DNA from 3 places in the Metabacillus sediminilitoris genome. Region 1 is predicted to be linked to each of the others. Evidence: predicted binding sites of a transcription regulator. Region 1 holds the regulator's gene; each other region holds the start of a gene.
What was found. Region 1 encodes Rex, which represses fermentation and respiration genes when NADH is low (regulators of the CRP and FNR family bind a similar motif). Its sites were predicted from a motif close to TTGTGAAATATTTCACAA; they were not measured.
Positions count from the first base shown of each region.

Region 2: GMB29_RS18395 (YknW family membrane protein) is a predicted target of Rex. The motif match lies at 2,381-2,398, and genes of this name have one in related genera.
Region 3: GMB29_RS25600 (AtpZ/AtpI family protein) is a predicted target of Rex. The motif match lies at 2,030-2,047, and genes of this name have one in related genera.

Region 1 is NZ_CP046266.1:243,401-248,005, reverse strand. Features, by position in the region: gene GMB29_RS01415 (CPBP family intramembrane glutamic endopeptidase) at 1-608, shown strand, start outside; gene GMB29_RS01410 (YdiK family protein) at 605-808, shown strand; gene tatC (twin-arginine translocase subunit TatC) at 815-1,573, opposite strand; gene GMB29_RS01400 (twin-arginine translocase TatA/TatE family subunit) at 1,591-1,803, opposite strand; gene GMB29_RS01395 (redox-sensing transcriptional repressor Rex) at 1,829-2,476, opposite strand; gene moaC (cyclic pyranopterin monophosphate synthase MoaC) at 2,897-3,385, opposite strand; gene GMB29_RS01385 (ABC-F family ATP-binding cassette domain-containing protein) at 3,581-4,605, shown strand, end outside.
Region 2 is NZ_CP046266.1:3,842,544-3,847,148, reverse strand. Features, by position in the region: gene GMB29_RS18410 (polysaccharide deacetylase family protein) at 1-699, shown strand, start outside; gene GMB29_RS18405 (aldehyde dehydrogenase family protein) at 924-1,163, shown strand; gene GMB29_RS18400 (CBO0543 family protein) at 1,689-2,201, opposite strand; gene GMB29_RS18395 (YknW family membrane protein) at 2,446-3,117, shown strand; gene GMB29_RS18390 (efflux RND transporter periplasmic adaptor subunit) at 3,114-4,232, shown strand; gene GMB29_RS18385 (ABC transporter ATP-binding protein) at 4,229-4,605, shown strand, end outside.
Region 3 is NZ_CP046266.1:5,321,420-5,326,024, forward strand. Features, by position in the region: gene atpF (F0F1 ATP synthase subunit B) at 1-81, opposite strand, end outside; gene atpE (F0F1 ATP synthase subunit C) at 243-458, opposite strand; gene atpB (F0F1 ATP synthase subunit A) at 539-1,273, opposite strand; gene GMB29_RS25595 (ATP synthase subunit I) at 1,295-1,663, opposite strand; gene GMB29_RS25600 (AtpZ/AtpI family protein) at 1,671-1,892, opposite strand; gene GMB29_RS27545 (S8 family serine peptidase) at 2,117-4,345, opposite strand; gene upp (uracil phosphoribosyltransferase) at 4,428-4,605, opposite strand, start outside.

The sequences.
Region 1 (4,605 bases):
GCTTTACACTTGCGTTTCTTATTATTCTTTTTTTACTAAGAAATGATCGTAAAGAGGTAAGACTGCTGCGAGGGAAACCTTCATCGGTTTTGGCGACAATTGGTTGGTCGATTGGTGGCGTATTTTTAGCATATTTCTCCCAAGTCTTTGCAGCTAGTATTGAAATTAATCTATTTGGGGTAGATCCTGGATCTGAAAACACGCAAATGCTTGTGAATGTAATAGAGGTTACACCGGTGCTCATTCTTGTTACCTCTATAATAGGACCTATCTTAGAAGAGATCATTTTTCGTAAAATACTATTTGGCGTCTTATATATCAGAACAAATTTTTTCATAGCAGCTCTCATCAGTTCAATTATCTTTTCACTTTTACACGGTGAGCCGCATCATCTTCTCTTGTATGCATCAATGGGCTTTACCTTTGCGTTTCTTTATGTGAAAACAAATCGAATCATAGTTCCGATCTTGGCACATGTAACGATGAATACACTAGTCATATTAATTCAAACCGTTTTCCGTGAAGATATTGAAAAAATGATGAAGCAATATGAGGACATGCAACTAGAGCAACACGTGCAACTAATAATTGGAGGCTTTTTATCATGAGAACAAACCCTATTTCCATGGGAATTTTTTATTTAACGATGGGGTTACTGTTTACCTACTTAGCTATTAACAGTGCTGAAAATGGAATTTTTTCATTTCCAACAATCATCCTAATGATCATCGCAACCTTCGATATCGGTGTTGCCATTAGAATGTTTAATTTATCTAGAAGATTAAAAAAAGTAAATGCGAAAAAATGAGACTGATCATCCAGTCTCATTTTTTGTATTCTCCTCTTCAAACCGCAGCTTCTGAGCTCTTCGATACGTAATTCGAGATACCCAAATACTAATTTCATATAAGATAAATAATGGTATTGACACCATTAAGTGTGAAGTTAATTCTGGCGGTGTGATTAGTGCGGCAATGACCAACAGAACAAAGTATGCATATTTTCTTACTTTTGATAGAAACATTGGCGTAACAATTCCTAATCTCGTCAGAAACATAATAACGACTGGTAATTGAAACAGCAGCCCAAACGGGATGGTTAGCTGTAATAAAAACGTGAAATATTCATGGATTCCAATCACTTGATTTACTTCTAAATCATTTGAGATCTTTTCCATGAAATCTACGACAAACGGAAACAAAATAAAATAGGAAAAGGAAATACCCGCTAGAAATAACAAAAGTGATAGTGGAATATAGCTTAAAGTAACACGTCTTTCCTTTTCATATAAACCTGGACTAACAAATGCCCAAAGTTGATACAAAATGACAGGTGACGTAATGATAAATGCAATAATAAATGCAAATTGCATATACACCATTAAAGGGTCTGTTAGATTAAAGGAATTTAGTGTTAAATTCCTAGCTTGATCTGTTTGTTGTAAATAAACGATAATCGGTCTTGAAAGCAAAAAGCCAGCTATTACAGCTATGAAAAAGAAAACGACAACAATGATCAGTCGTTTTCTAAGCTCTGTAATATGTTCAATGACCGACATTTCATTATGTTTCATATCGGATTCATCCTATCTTACTTGACTTCTTCCTTTTTTTCGATCTTTTTTACATCATCATCTTCATCATCTGCTAAGCCTTTTGTTGCAGTTTTAAATTCACGTAACGAACTCCCAACTGCTTTACCTAAATCAGGTAATTTTTTAGGGCCAAAAATAAGCAATGCTACAAATGCGATTAATAATAGGCTACCAAATCCCATTGATGCTCCGAATCCAAGTGTTAGCATGGAGATCCACCTCCCTTAAATAATTTTAAGATTTATCTTCATTTGGATAATGCTTTAAAAAATAAACAAGTGACTGAAGTTCCACTGCTAAATCAATATGATGGATCCGTATATCATCTGGAACATTTAACCTTGCAGGTGTAAAGTTTAAGATCCCCTTAATCCCCTTTGTTATCAGCCGATCTGTAATCGCCTGAGCAGCTGGAGCCGGTACCGTTAATATCGCAACAGTCACATCTTCAGGTAGTATCTCTTCAAGTTGATCTAAGTGAAAGACTGGTACCCCACCTATTTCTTCTCCAACTTTTTCGGTGTCTACATCAAATGCAAGTGAAATAACAGTGTTATTATTCTTTGTGAAATTATAATGCAAAAAGGCAGTTCCTAGATTCCCTACACCAATTAAACATACCTTTGTCATTTCGTCTTGATCCAATGTTTTTCTAAAAAAGGATAACAAATAATTAACATTATAACCATATCCCTTTTTTCCTAACGCACCGAAATAGGAGAAATCTCTCCGTATTGTTGCAGAATCAACCTTTACAGCATCACTTAATTCAGCAGATGAAACCCGCTGTTTTCCTGATGAGTGTAAATTTTTTAAAAATCGATAGTACAAAGGCAAACGCTTAGCAGTTGCCTGAGGTATTTTAGATTGTTCAATATTCATTCACTCTTATCCCTCACTCTAGAAATGCGTAAGCGCCTTGTTCAGCCACGACAGACATAAGACGCGCATGAATAGAAGATGCTTTTTACCTTCAATTCATGCGTGGCTTATGACCCCGAGTGGCTAGGCGCTGGAGCTAGACATGAAAACTAAGTCTAAAACCTTAAACTAATTATCCTTTAAGAAATGCGAAGTGCCTTGTTTAGCCCAAAAGGCATAAGACACGTACATGACTAGAAGGTGTTCTTTACCTTCAATTTATGGGTGACTTAAGACCCTAAGATGCTGGGTGCTTGAGCTAGACATAAAAACTCAGTCTAGTTTATTACCTTAAATCCTTTAGAAAATGCGTAAACGCCTTGTCCAGATTCGACAGCAGGCATAAGAACACTTCATACATTTAGAATTCTTTATGATACATCATTTATCTACCCGATGGAAGTCACCACTTTTTCCTCCGGTTTTTTCTACTAAATAGGTAGGACCTATGACCATTCCTTTATCTACAGCTTTACACATATCATAAACTGTCAGAGCTGAAACACTTGCAGAAGTTAACGCTTCCATTTCAACACCTGTACTCCCTGTTGTTTTAACAGTTGAAGTGATCATTAATTCATAATTACTTTCTTCTATTTTCCATTCAAACTCAATATCTACACCTTTAATGGGAATTGGATGACACATTGGAATGACATTAGCTGTTTGTTTTGCTGCCATAATACCTGCTACTTGAGCAACTGAAAGAACATCACCTTTACCAATTTCATGATTAGTGATTTTTTTATATACCTCTTCAGTTAGTTGGATGCTCGTTTTTGCACGTGCAGTTCTCTTTGTTGTTTCTTTCGCAGAGATATCAACCATTTTGGCTCTGCCTTGATCATTGAAATGGGTAAATTCTGACATATACAAATCCCCTTATACGTAGACTATACACTATTTTTTACTATCTGTCTGTTTGTTATTGTGACAATTGATTAAATTTATAAATCTCTCTCATATCTCTATTTTATCGTTGTTTTTTAAGAGAAATCATATGTATCATTGTTGCCCATTGGTTCCTATTAAGCTAAACTAAAGGCATTGATAGAGGTGAATACAATGATATTGTTACAAATAAATCAACTTAGCAAATATTTTGGTCCTGATCCTATTCTAACGAATATTAAGCTTGAAGTACAAACAAGAGATAAGATTGCCATTGTTGGCCGTAATGGAGCTGGAAAATCTACTCTTTTAAAAATTATTGCTGGGTACATGTCACATGATTCAGGTGAAATAATCAAGCCGAAAGATGTTTCTGTTGGATATTTAGCTCAAGATACTGGGCTAGAATCTCAATTATCAATCTGGGATGAAATGAATTTAGTTTTTAAAGAGCTTCAGTCCATGGAAAAAGAGATGAGAAACCTAGAACAACAGATGGCTATTATTGATCCCGCATTAGAATCAAAGAAATTCGAACAGCTATTAAAGGAATATGATAGCTTGCAAGTAAAATTCAAGGAAAGCGGCGGCTACCAATATGAAGCAGATATCCGATCAGTACTTCATGGTCTTGGATTCAGTACATTTGATTCCGATACGAAAATAGCCTCATTAAGCGGCGGCCAGAGAACCAGACTTGCCTTAGGTAAATTACTGTTAACAAACCCAGACCTGCTAATTTTAGATGAACCGACGAATCATTTAGATATTGAAACATTAACATGGCTTGAACAATACTTGCAAAATTACTCAGGAGCTATTTTAATTGTTTCGCATGACAGATACTTTTTAGACAAAATTGTAACACAAGTATACGAAATTAGTCGTCAAACGAGCACAAAATATATTGGCAATTATAGCAGTTACTTAAAATACAAAGCAGAAAACTATGAAAAAGAGCTCAAAACCTATGAAAAACAACAGGAAGAAGTAGCTAAACTAAAGGATTTTATTCAGCGAAATTTAGCACGTGCTTCAACAACAAAGTTAGCACAAAGCAGAAGAAAAAAATTAGAAAAGATGGACATACTGAATAAGCCGTTGGGCGATGAAAAATCAGCCAACTTTCAATTTGATATTGAGAGACAAAGTGGCAATGATGTACTAAAGGCCACGAACATATCTGTCTCATATGATTC
Region 2 (4,605 bases), 2.0 Mb from region 1:
CCAACACAAGTAATAGCTGTGAAAAAAGTACCGATATTAATTTATCATTCAATAGACAATTATAAGGGCCTTGGTTCTAGAGAGCTTTATGTAACGCCAAAAAGTTTTGAAGAGCAAATGATTTATTTACGTGATCATGGCTATACCTTATTAACCTTTGAGCGCTGGCAAGAAATTGATAACGTGAACAAACCGATAATCATAACCTTTGATGATGGGTATAAAAATAATTTAAACGCATTTGCCATTTTTAAAAAAGTGAATAATGAGCGTTTTAAAGCTTCAGGTACAATCTTTGTGATCTCTGACTTTATCGATCGTTCAAACCGCTTAACCAAGGCTGAATTAAAAATGCTTGCTGATTCAGGTCTTTTTTCTATTCAGTCTCACACGGCAACACATCCTGATTTGACAAAGATAAATAATTATGAATATGAACTGAAAGGATCGAAAGAAAAAATACAACAAATAACAGGGAAGCCAGTTATCGCTCTTTCATATCCTTATGGGAATTTTAATGACAAGGTTGTAGCTGAAACAAAAAAGTATTATTCATTTGGACTTACGACGACACCTGAACTATTTTCTAAAAAGAAAATAAGAGATGAGCTTTATTTATTACCAAGGATCTATATTACTTATTCTACAACACTTGATGATTTTAAAAAGATCGTTCAAATTGATGAAACTGTGAACTAAATTAATTACGTAAATGTTCTTAGCACCGAATATTCAGAGCTTATTAACAAGAAATGATACTGCTATGTCATTTCCTTTTTCTGTAATGGTTCACATACAAGGATAACTATAATGAATTCGTTCAAAAGTATATTGAAAGAGTATAACAGATTCCTTATGGTGATCCAAAAGATCCAAAAAGAATAATTGGCTCATAAATTAACGAAAATCAGGCTGATAAAGCAATGAAGATTATTGAAGACGCAAAAGGAGAAGGAATTCAATTAGCTTTAGAAGGCAAACGAATTGGAAACCTAATAACTCCGTTTGTCTTTATAAATGTAGATAACGACAGTAAACGAGCCCAAACGGAATTATTTGCTCCTATATCTACCATTATTAAAGCACAATCAGATGAAAATGCTATTAAATTAGCAAATGATACTGAATATGATTTAGTTCAGCTATATTTACGGGGAATCTAGAGCAAGGAAGAGAGTTAGGTTTACAAGTAGAAAGAGGAATGACCAATCTTAATGATCAAACGGTAATGATACTCAGACTGTACCATTCGGAAGTACAAAGGCAAGTGGAATGGGGGGATTTGGAAACATATTGATCGATAATGAATTCACTGGGACAAAGTGGATTTCGGTACAAACTGAATATCAAAATATCCTTTTTGAACAAGACAGTCTTTCTGTCTTGTTTTTATATTCAATTATGTAAAGAATAGCTCTAACTTGAACTTTTTTAATTAAATTGCGCAGAAAATAAGGTTAGCATATTTTCTACATGAAACAATAAAAATTAATTAGGAGTCTTTCAATATTCCAGCTAGAAAAAAGATACGTAGCCCAATAAGGATACAATCCAAATTGGATTCTCACTAATAATAGTACTTAGAAATCGATTCGACCTTAGTTATCATTTTTATTACTAAATTTTTAGCAAATAACTAAAGGAAACACTAAATGCATTTGCCGGCATCCTACCGTTTCCTCATATGTTCATTTTAATTTACTAAATGGAGGATGGAAAAAAAGTAATAATAAAATGATTATTGGAATGGATACGAGAATTCCAATTAACAGTTTCTTGTAATGTAAGTATAAAGTTGGATACATGATGACATTAAATAGCAGCGACCACCATTCATTCCATCCGTTCTTATAGTCGAAAAACCCTTTCCTTAAGTAATAATATTCAATTAACCAAAAAGAAATAATCCATATAACAATATATGCAATTCCCTTCCAACCAACAGGAAAAAAGCGAAGATAAACAATAATAAAAAGAGGGATGATGAGAAAAGTAAATATAATTTCTGTGTTTGTATGATTTAACCATTTAAATAGATCCAGTTCGTACGACCAAAGTGTATGTTGATAAAAGATAAAATTATAAAGAAGGTTGCAAATAATATAGAATTGGATCGTTGGATAATATTCTTTCAACTGTTTTCTATCTACAAAAAGGAAAATTAATATGATGAAAATAGCAATTACCAATAATAAATACATAAAAGGCCTCTTTTATTAGAATAGTTCTTATAAAAATTATTCCCTGTAAATGTCATTTTATACGAATGAAAAATTCAATCAGAAAGAAATGAAGTTCGAAATAAATTTTACAAAATAATTATTTTAGAAGTCGGTAAATGATAATTATGGATTAATAATTTTTATATAAAAATACTAATTTGTGAAACTATTCCATTTTTTAGACGTATATGTAAATGAATACATAAATTGGAGGTAGATTTATATGGAACAAGAAACAGTACAGATTAAAAAGCCGTCATTATTTGGGATGATTTTCAGTCCTGGTGAACAGTTTGAGAGAATTCGAGAAAAGCCAGTCATTTGGTTTCCGTTAATCCTTTTGACAATCGTCATGACGGTCGTTTCTCTAATGTCGGCATTTAATATTGATTATTCAGCATTGCCAGGAATGGAAATGACTGCCGAAGATGCAGAAATCGCAAAAACGTTCGGAGTTGTCGGAGCAGCAATAACAGGTTTTTTTGCAGCACCAATAGGATATCTTTTTTTTGCACTTATTTTTTGGGGAATAACAAAGATTGCAAAATCTGATGCAACATATAAGCAAATGTTATCGATGACTATTTTTAGTAGCTTCATTGTTACGATTGGTCAACTTCTTAATCAACTAATCATCATGGCAATAGATGGTGATCCATTTATGATCACAACAAGCCTAAATAGTTTTATTGGTGAGACAGGTGTTTTAGGTGCAATCCTTAATTCAATTGAAGTGTTCAATATTTGGTATTATTTCTTATTAGCAATAGGACTTAATAAAGTAGCAAAGCTTTCTAAAACTACAGCCATTATTATTACCATCGTTTTCTTTGTTTTAGGACTTATTATCGCAGCAGTTTCTGGAGCAATGGAAGGATTAACACAAATTCAATGAAGAAAAAGATTTGGATCTCAATAGGGGTTGTAATACTAATATTAGGCTTAGTTGGCTTTAATGTATTTAGAACACTTGCTAAAGAAGAACTTACTGTCGAAACAGTAAAGGTAGACGAACGTGAAATCACTGGGAATGTAATGGTTCCAGGCACTTTATCTTTTAGTCAGGAAAACTATGTTTATTTAGATCCTGAAAAGGGTGAAGTGAAAGAAGTTCTTGTCAAAGAAGGTGACCAAATTGAAGTTGGAACTCCATTAGTACGTTATGAAAATGAACAACTTCAATTAGAAAAAGAACAAAATGCACTTTCAATTGAATCAGCCTATTTACGTATTAATCAAATTGATGATCAACTTGATGCATTAGACGAGAAAGAGGATGATTTATCGAAGCAAGTAAGTAAAGATGAAGCGGAAAAAACAGTTGAGGCTGAACGAGATCAGTTGAAAATTGATTTAAAAGTAGCAGATATTGAAGCAAGACAGGTTCAGTTACAAAAAGAAACCATCGAAAACAAGGTAAAGGAATTAGTAATTAAGAGTGACTTAGCTGGAACCGTACTTTCTGTTGATGAAGAAGCTATAGCAGGTATTTCTCAGACACCAATATTACATGTTGGAAAAAAAGGTAACTATGTTGTGAAAGCATCTATTTCAGAATACGATTCGTTAAAAATTAAAGAAAAGCAGCCAGTTATCCTTAAGTCTGATGTTTTACCTAATAAGGAATGGAAGGGTACAGTAACAAAAGTTGGACTATTGCCGCAACAAACTGAAAATGTCACGGTAAATGAAGATGCTGCAGTTCAATATCCAATTGAAGTATCAATTGATTCAAAAGATGTTGAAATAAAGCCAGGCTTTAAGCTCATTATGGAAATTGAAACTGAAAAGCGAACAGCTCTAGCACTTCCTTTAGAAGCAGTTAAGCAAGATGGAGAAGATTATTATGTATTTGTCGTTGAAAACGGAAAGGCAATGCGTAAAAAAGTAGAGACAGGTACAACAAATAATGAATTTATGGAAATAAAATCAGGCTTAACGAAAGAAGAGGAGGTTATCGTTCGTCCACCAGATAATCTCAAACAAGACATGGAAGTGAGTGTGAAATGATCAACCTTACTTCTATTACAAAAAGTTATAAAGTTGGGATAGAAACATTGAATGTTTTAAAAGATATTAACCTCACTATCCATAAGGGAGAGTTTGTTGCAATAATGGGTCCATCTGGATCTGGTAAATCAACGTTAATGAACGTAATTGGTTGTTTAGATAATCCAACTTCAGGAACTTATTTACTTGATAATGAGGATATTTCGACATATAAAGATGAAGAGCTTGCAAAAGTAAGAAATCTTTCAATCGGTTTTGTTTTTCAGCAATTTCAATTATTACCCCGATTAACAGCATTAAAAAATGTCGAGTTGCCAATGATATATGCGGGATATAGTAAAAAGGAAAGAGAAGAACGTGCGTGCCGTGCGCT
Region 3 (4,605 bases), 520 kb from region 1:
GAATATGACAAGCTGGAATATAATATCACCTGTGTTCAGTCCGCCAGTAGACGCACCTAGTGCAAGATCAAATGTTAACATAGCTCGGTTTCACTCCCTTCAAGTTTTCCATGATGGGTCTATCGAAAAATTTTCATTAAATGGTTGTTCATTTTAAAAAATAATCATAACAAGGCATAAAGCAATGGCGAAGAAGGTATTTCAATCAATCTTCGCCACTTTTATCAGGGAATATCCCGTTATTATTCGCCGCCTAAAACGATAAACGCGATAACTACACCAATGATCGGAAGGGCCTCAACTAATGCGATACCGATGAACATTAATGTTTGTAATTTACCTTGTAATTCTGGTTGACGAGCAGTACCTTCTACTGTACGAGAAACAATAAGACCATTACCAATACCAGCACCTAGCGCTGATAAACCAATTGCGATTGCAGCTGCGATTAAATTCATTTTAAAAAATCCTCCTTTATTATATTGAAACTATTTTTTCTTTTGTAAAATCGTTCAATAGATTTGAACAAGTTTTATTATTAATGGTCTGCACTCACTTTGTGTGCTAAATAAACCATTGTTAACATAACGAAAATAAAAGCTTGGATCGAACCAACAAAGATACTAAAACCTTGCCATACAAGCATCGGAATTGCTGCTCCGATTGTTCCTAGAATACCGCTTGCAAAGCCGTTAGCATAGCCACTAGTAGCTAGTCCAGCTAACAAACCTAAAAGAATTTCACCGGCATATATATTACCGTAAAGACGAAGACCAAGTGTTAAAGTATTCGCAAATTCTTCAATGATTTTAATTGGTAGAAGTGCAGGGAATGGTTTTAAGAAATCTTTACCATACTCAGACACACCCTTCATTTTCACAGCATAATAATGCGTGAGTACAACAACCATTACAGCTAGTGTAAGTGTAATAGCAGGATCCGCTGTAGGCGATTTCCACCATAAAGTGTGACCTAATGCAATTGAAAATGGTAAACCTAGCATATTTGATACAAAGATATACATTAATAATGTAATACCTAATGTAAGGAATCTCCCACCGGTTTGCCAATCCATTGAACTATTAATAATGCCTTTAACAAAATCAATTATCCATTCAAGGAAATTCTGCTTACCAGTTGGTTTCATCTGTAAATTTCTAGAAGCTACCATTGCAATAATAAATACGATAACACTAGCAATAGTTATCATAAAAACATTTGATAAATTAAAAGTAAGACCTAAAAACTCTTTAATAGGAGCTTCATGACCCAATGATTTCACCTCTCTTCCAAACTACGCGCGTAGTTGTTGAATGACATAATCTATCATAATAACAATGTAAATTGTCATTATTCCAATAACTAGACTTACTAAGTGAAACATCTCTGGAAACTTCAGAGTAATTAAGGTAGCAATACCAGCCGTTGCAAATCTAGAGGCTGTCCCTAATGACCTTATCTTCCTATTTTCTTGTAATGCCCGTCCAAACTGTACGTTTTTCCGTACCATTACCCATAAATGATAAAGACTTACAGACGTACCTAAAATAAGACCGAGAAAAACTGGCTGATATTCAGTAGCCGCCCATCCAATGACATAGATGGAAAGCAGATAGAATATATACGATCTGTACCTGCGATACATCAGGTGTATATCATACATATATTGATCAATCTCCTGAGAAAAAGTGGTGGACTAACTTGAGTAAACCGTAGATTCCAGCAGCAAGTCCTAACAGTAAACCAACAATCAAGAATGCCGGCCTAGTATGTAGAAAGCTATCAATCCATTGTCCAGCAAAAACGCCTAGTAATATAGAGCCTACTAAGTGGGAAATAATGGCTGACATGAGGCCCATCGCTTGTAATGGATGGCGTTGTTTTTGTCGCATTCTATAAATCAATTCCTCGCTACTTGATTTATAAAGGAAAAAGAGGGTAAATAACACGTTTTTGGCGGTTTTGAAAACCTTACCAAATCGCCCTTGTTTAGCATACAATAGTAGAAAAGTAATTGTCAATCTGATTTAAGTTATTAATTTCACAAACAACTTAATTCATCACAAATCGTTCACATTTACCCCCAAATAACCCTTGATTTTATTAAGACAGTTAACTATTCACCAAGTAAAACATCAACTTCTATATGATCTTCCCGCCCGCCTTTTTTCGCGAAAATAATTGCCTTATATAAGCCTGTTTTGTTTTTTAACGACTCTTTCTTAATCTCTTTTTCCACAATTCCCCTTGGGACATCTCTTTCCCAATCTAAAAATTCCACAAAGGTCAAAGAATCTGGATCATAAAGCGCGATTCCCATCTCATCAGCACCACCAGGTAAATATAATTGATACTTGTAAGTATCCGGTTGATCACCATAAGCCAATTCAAAGCCCATTACTCTCGGATAATCCGGTTCATCGACTACATATAAATATGGAAGCTCAATCTTCTTGGTCGATTGCTCTAAAACAAGCCACCCTTGATGGATTCCTGGTTTTATACGATTTGGTGTTACATCGATACCAATGGTTATTTTTTCTGTTCCCCCTTGTTTGATTGTGACCTTACCTGGCAGCTGCCACTGAATACCGGGTTCATTTTTTGGTGTATTGAAAAAAATGGTTTGTTCACGCTTCGAATGATTTTCAATTGTCAGAACTTCCTCTTTCTTTGTACGCGGATGGGAGGTTTCGAATTGGCCAAAGGCAAGTGAACCTGGATAGGCAAGAACTTCTGCTTCAACTGCAGCTTTAACAGAAATTCTCCCTGCACCTTGTTCGTTCGGCTTAAGCTTTTCATGCTGTTTGTTTTCTAATTGTTTCGCCGTATTCATCAGCGCTGCCTTTATTTGCGCAGGGGTCCAATCTGGGTGAGCTTGTTTGATGAGGGCACATGCCCCTGCAACATGCGGCGCTGCCATACTTGTCCCATGCAGGGCTAAATAGCCATCTGGAACAGTGCTATCGATTGCCACCCCAGGTGCAACAACATCGGGTTTTATTTCCCACGTATTTGTCACAGGTCCTCTTGAGCTAAAATTCGCTAGTTTATCTTCTTCCTTTTGATAGATTGTGCGGACACTCGCATGTTTTTCTAATTGTTTTATAAGTGCCAGTCCATCTTTCTTCGAAATGCTGACTGCAGGAATATCAATTGGAATTTGAAGGGAGCCTGCGAAATTCCCCTTTACATTGTTGTAAATGATAACGGCTTTTGCTCCATGCTGCTGTGCATGTAACACTTTTTCAGTAAAGGTTATTTCCCCTCTTTCCATGAGCACAATCTTCCCCCGCACCTCATCATTTAGATCGCTTTCTGTACCGATACCACCAAACACAATTGTGTCTAGGCTATGTAACTCCCAAGGTAAAGCACCCTGCAAAGAATTCATAGGAATTGCCTGCTTAAGTCCGGAAACTTTTAAAAATGGAATCTGCAGAGGCGGTGATGATGCACCAACGGTTATTGCTTTAGCAGATGTTCCGGGTGAACCCACTGTCCATACATCTGGGCCGGAATTTCCACTAGATGTCACAGCTACAATGCCAGATTCAACGGCATGATCAAGTGCCAGGCTTGTTGGCCAATCAGGACCATTCACATTATTGCCCAGGGAAAGATTAATAATATCAACTTTTTCTGCAATGGCTTTGTCGATTGCCGCGATTACTTGATCAGATGTTCCCATTCCACCAGGACCTAATGCTCTGTATGCAATAATTTCTGCTTCTGGGGCTACACCTTTCACTTTTCCATTCGCAGCGATAATACCCGCTACATGTGTACCATGAATTGTTTCACTACCATCGTGCGCTTTCGTTTCCATCGGATCTTTGTCTTGATCAATAACATCATAGCCACCTCGATAATTTCTATACAAATCAGGGTGATGATAGTCGATACCTGTATCAATAACAGCTACCTTTACTCCTTTGCCTGTTAAGCGATGATCTTCACTGTCAAAAAGACCTCTTACCTCTTCTCCCCCGATAAATGGTACACTATCTTTGATTTGTGATGCATAGGAGACAACTGGACTGGAATGAAGCACAGCAGGATTCTTTTTTAAACCTTGTAATTGGTCCACTGGTCCTTCTATTGAAAATCCCGTAAACACCTTTTCGTAGGTTTGCAAAATCCTAAGTTCTGGGTTGCTTTTTATTTTTTCTGTAAACTCTTGAAGCTGCTCTTTTTTAATAATGAACATTTCCCGTAGCATATCCTCTTGATTTTCGCTTGGAAGGGGCGGTATGTTCGGGTATGTTTCACCACTAGCTGTCCGTGTATTGAACATTACGATTAGAAGGATGAGACAAGCAATGCTTGATTTATTGATTTTCATCAAAATCCACCTCTATCGTAGTTTGTTCGTTTGAATGAAAAAACATGTAAAAAGGGAAAACCTCTGCGGTTTCCCCTTTTTATTATTTCGTTCCGAACAATCTGTCGCCTGCGTCGCCTAATCCAGGAACAATATAGCCATGATCATTTAATTTTTCATCTAAAGCTGCAATATAAATATCTACATCTGGATGTGCTTCTTTGACTATTTCCACGCCTTCTGGCGCTGCGATTAAACACATAAATTTAATGTTTTTTGCA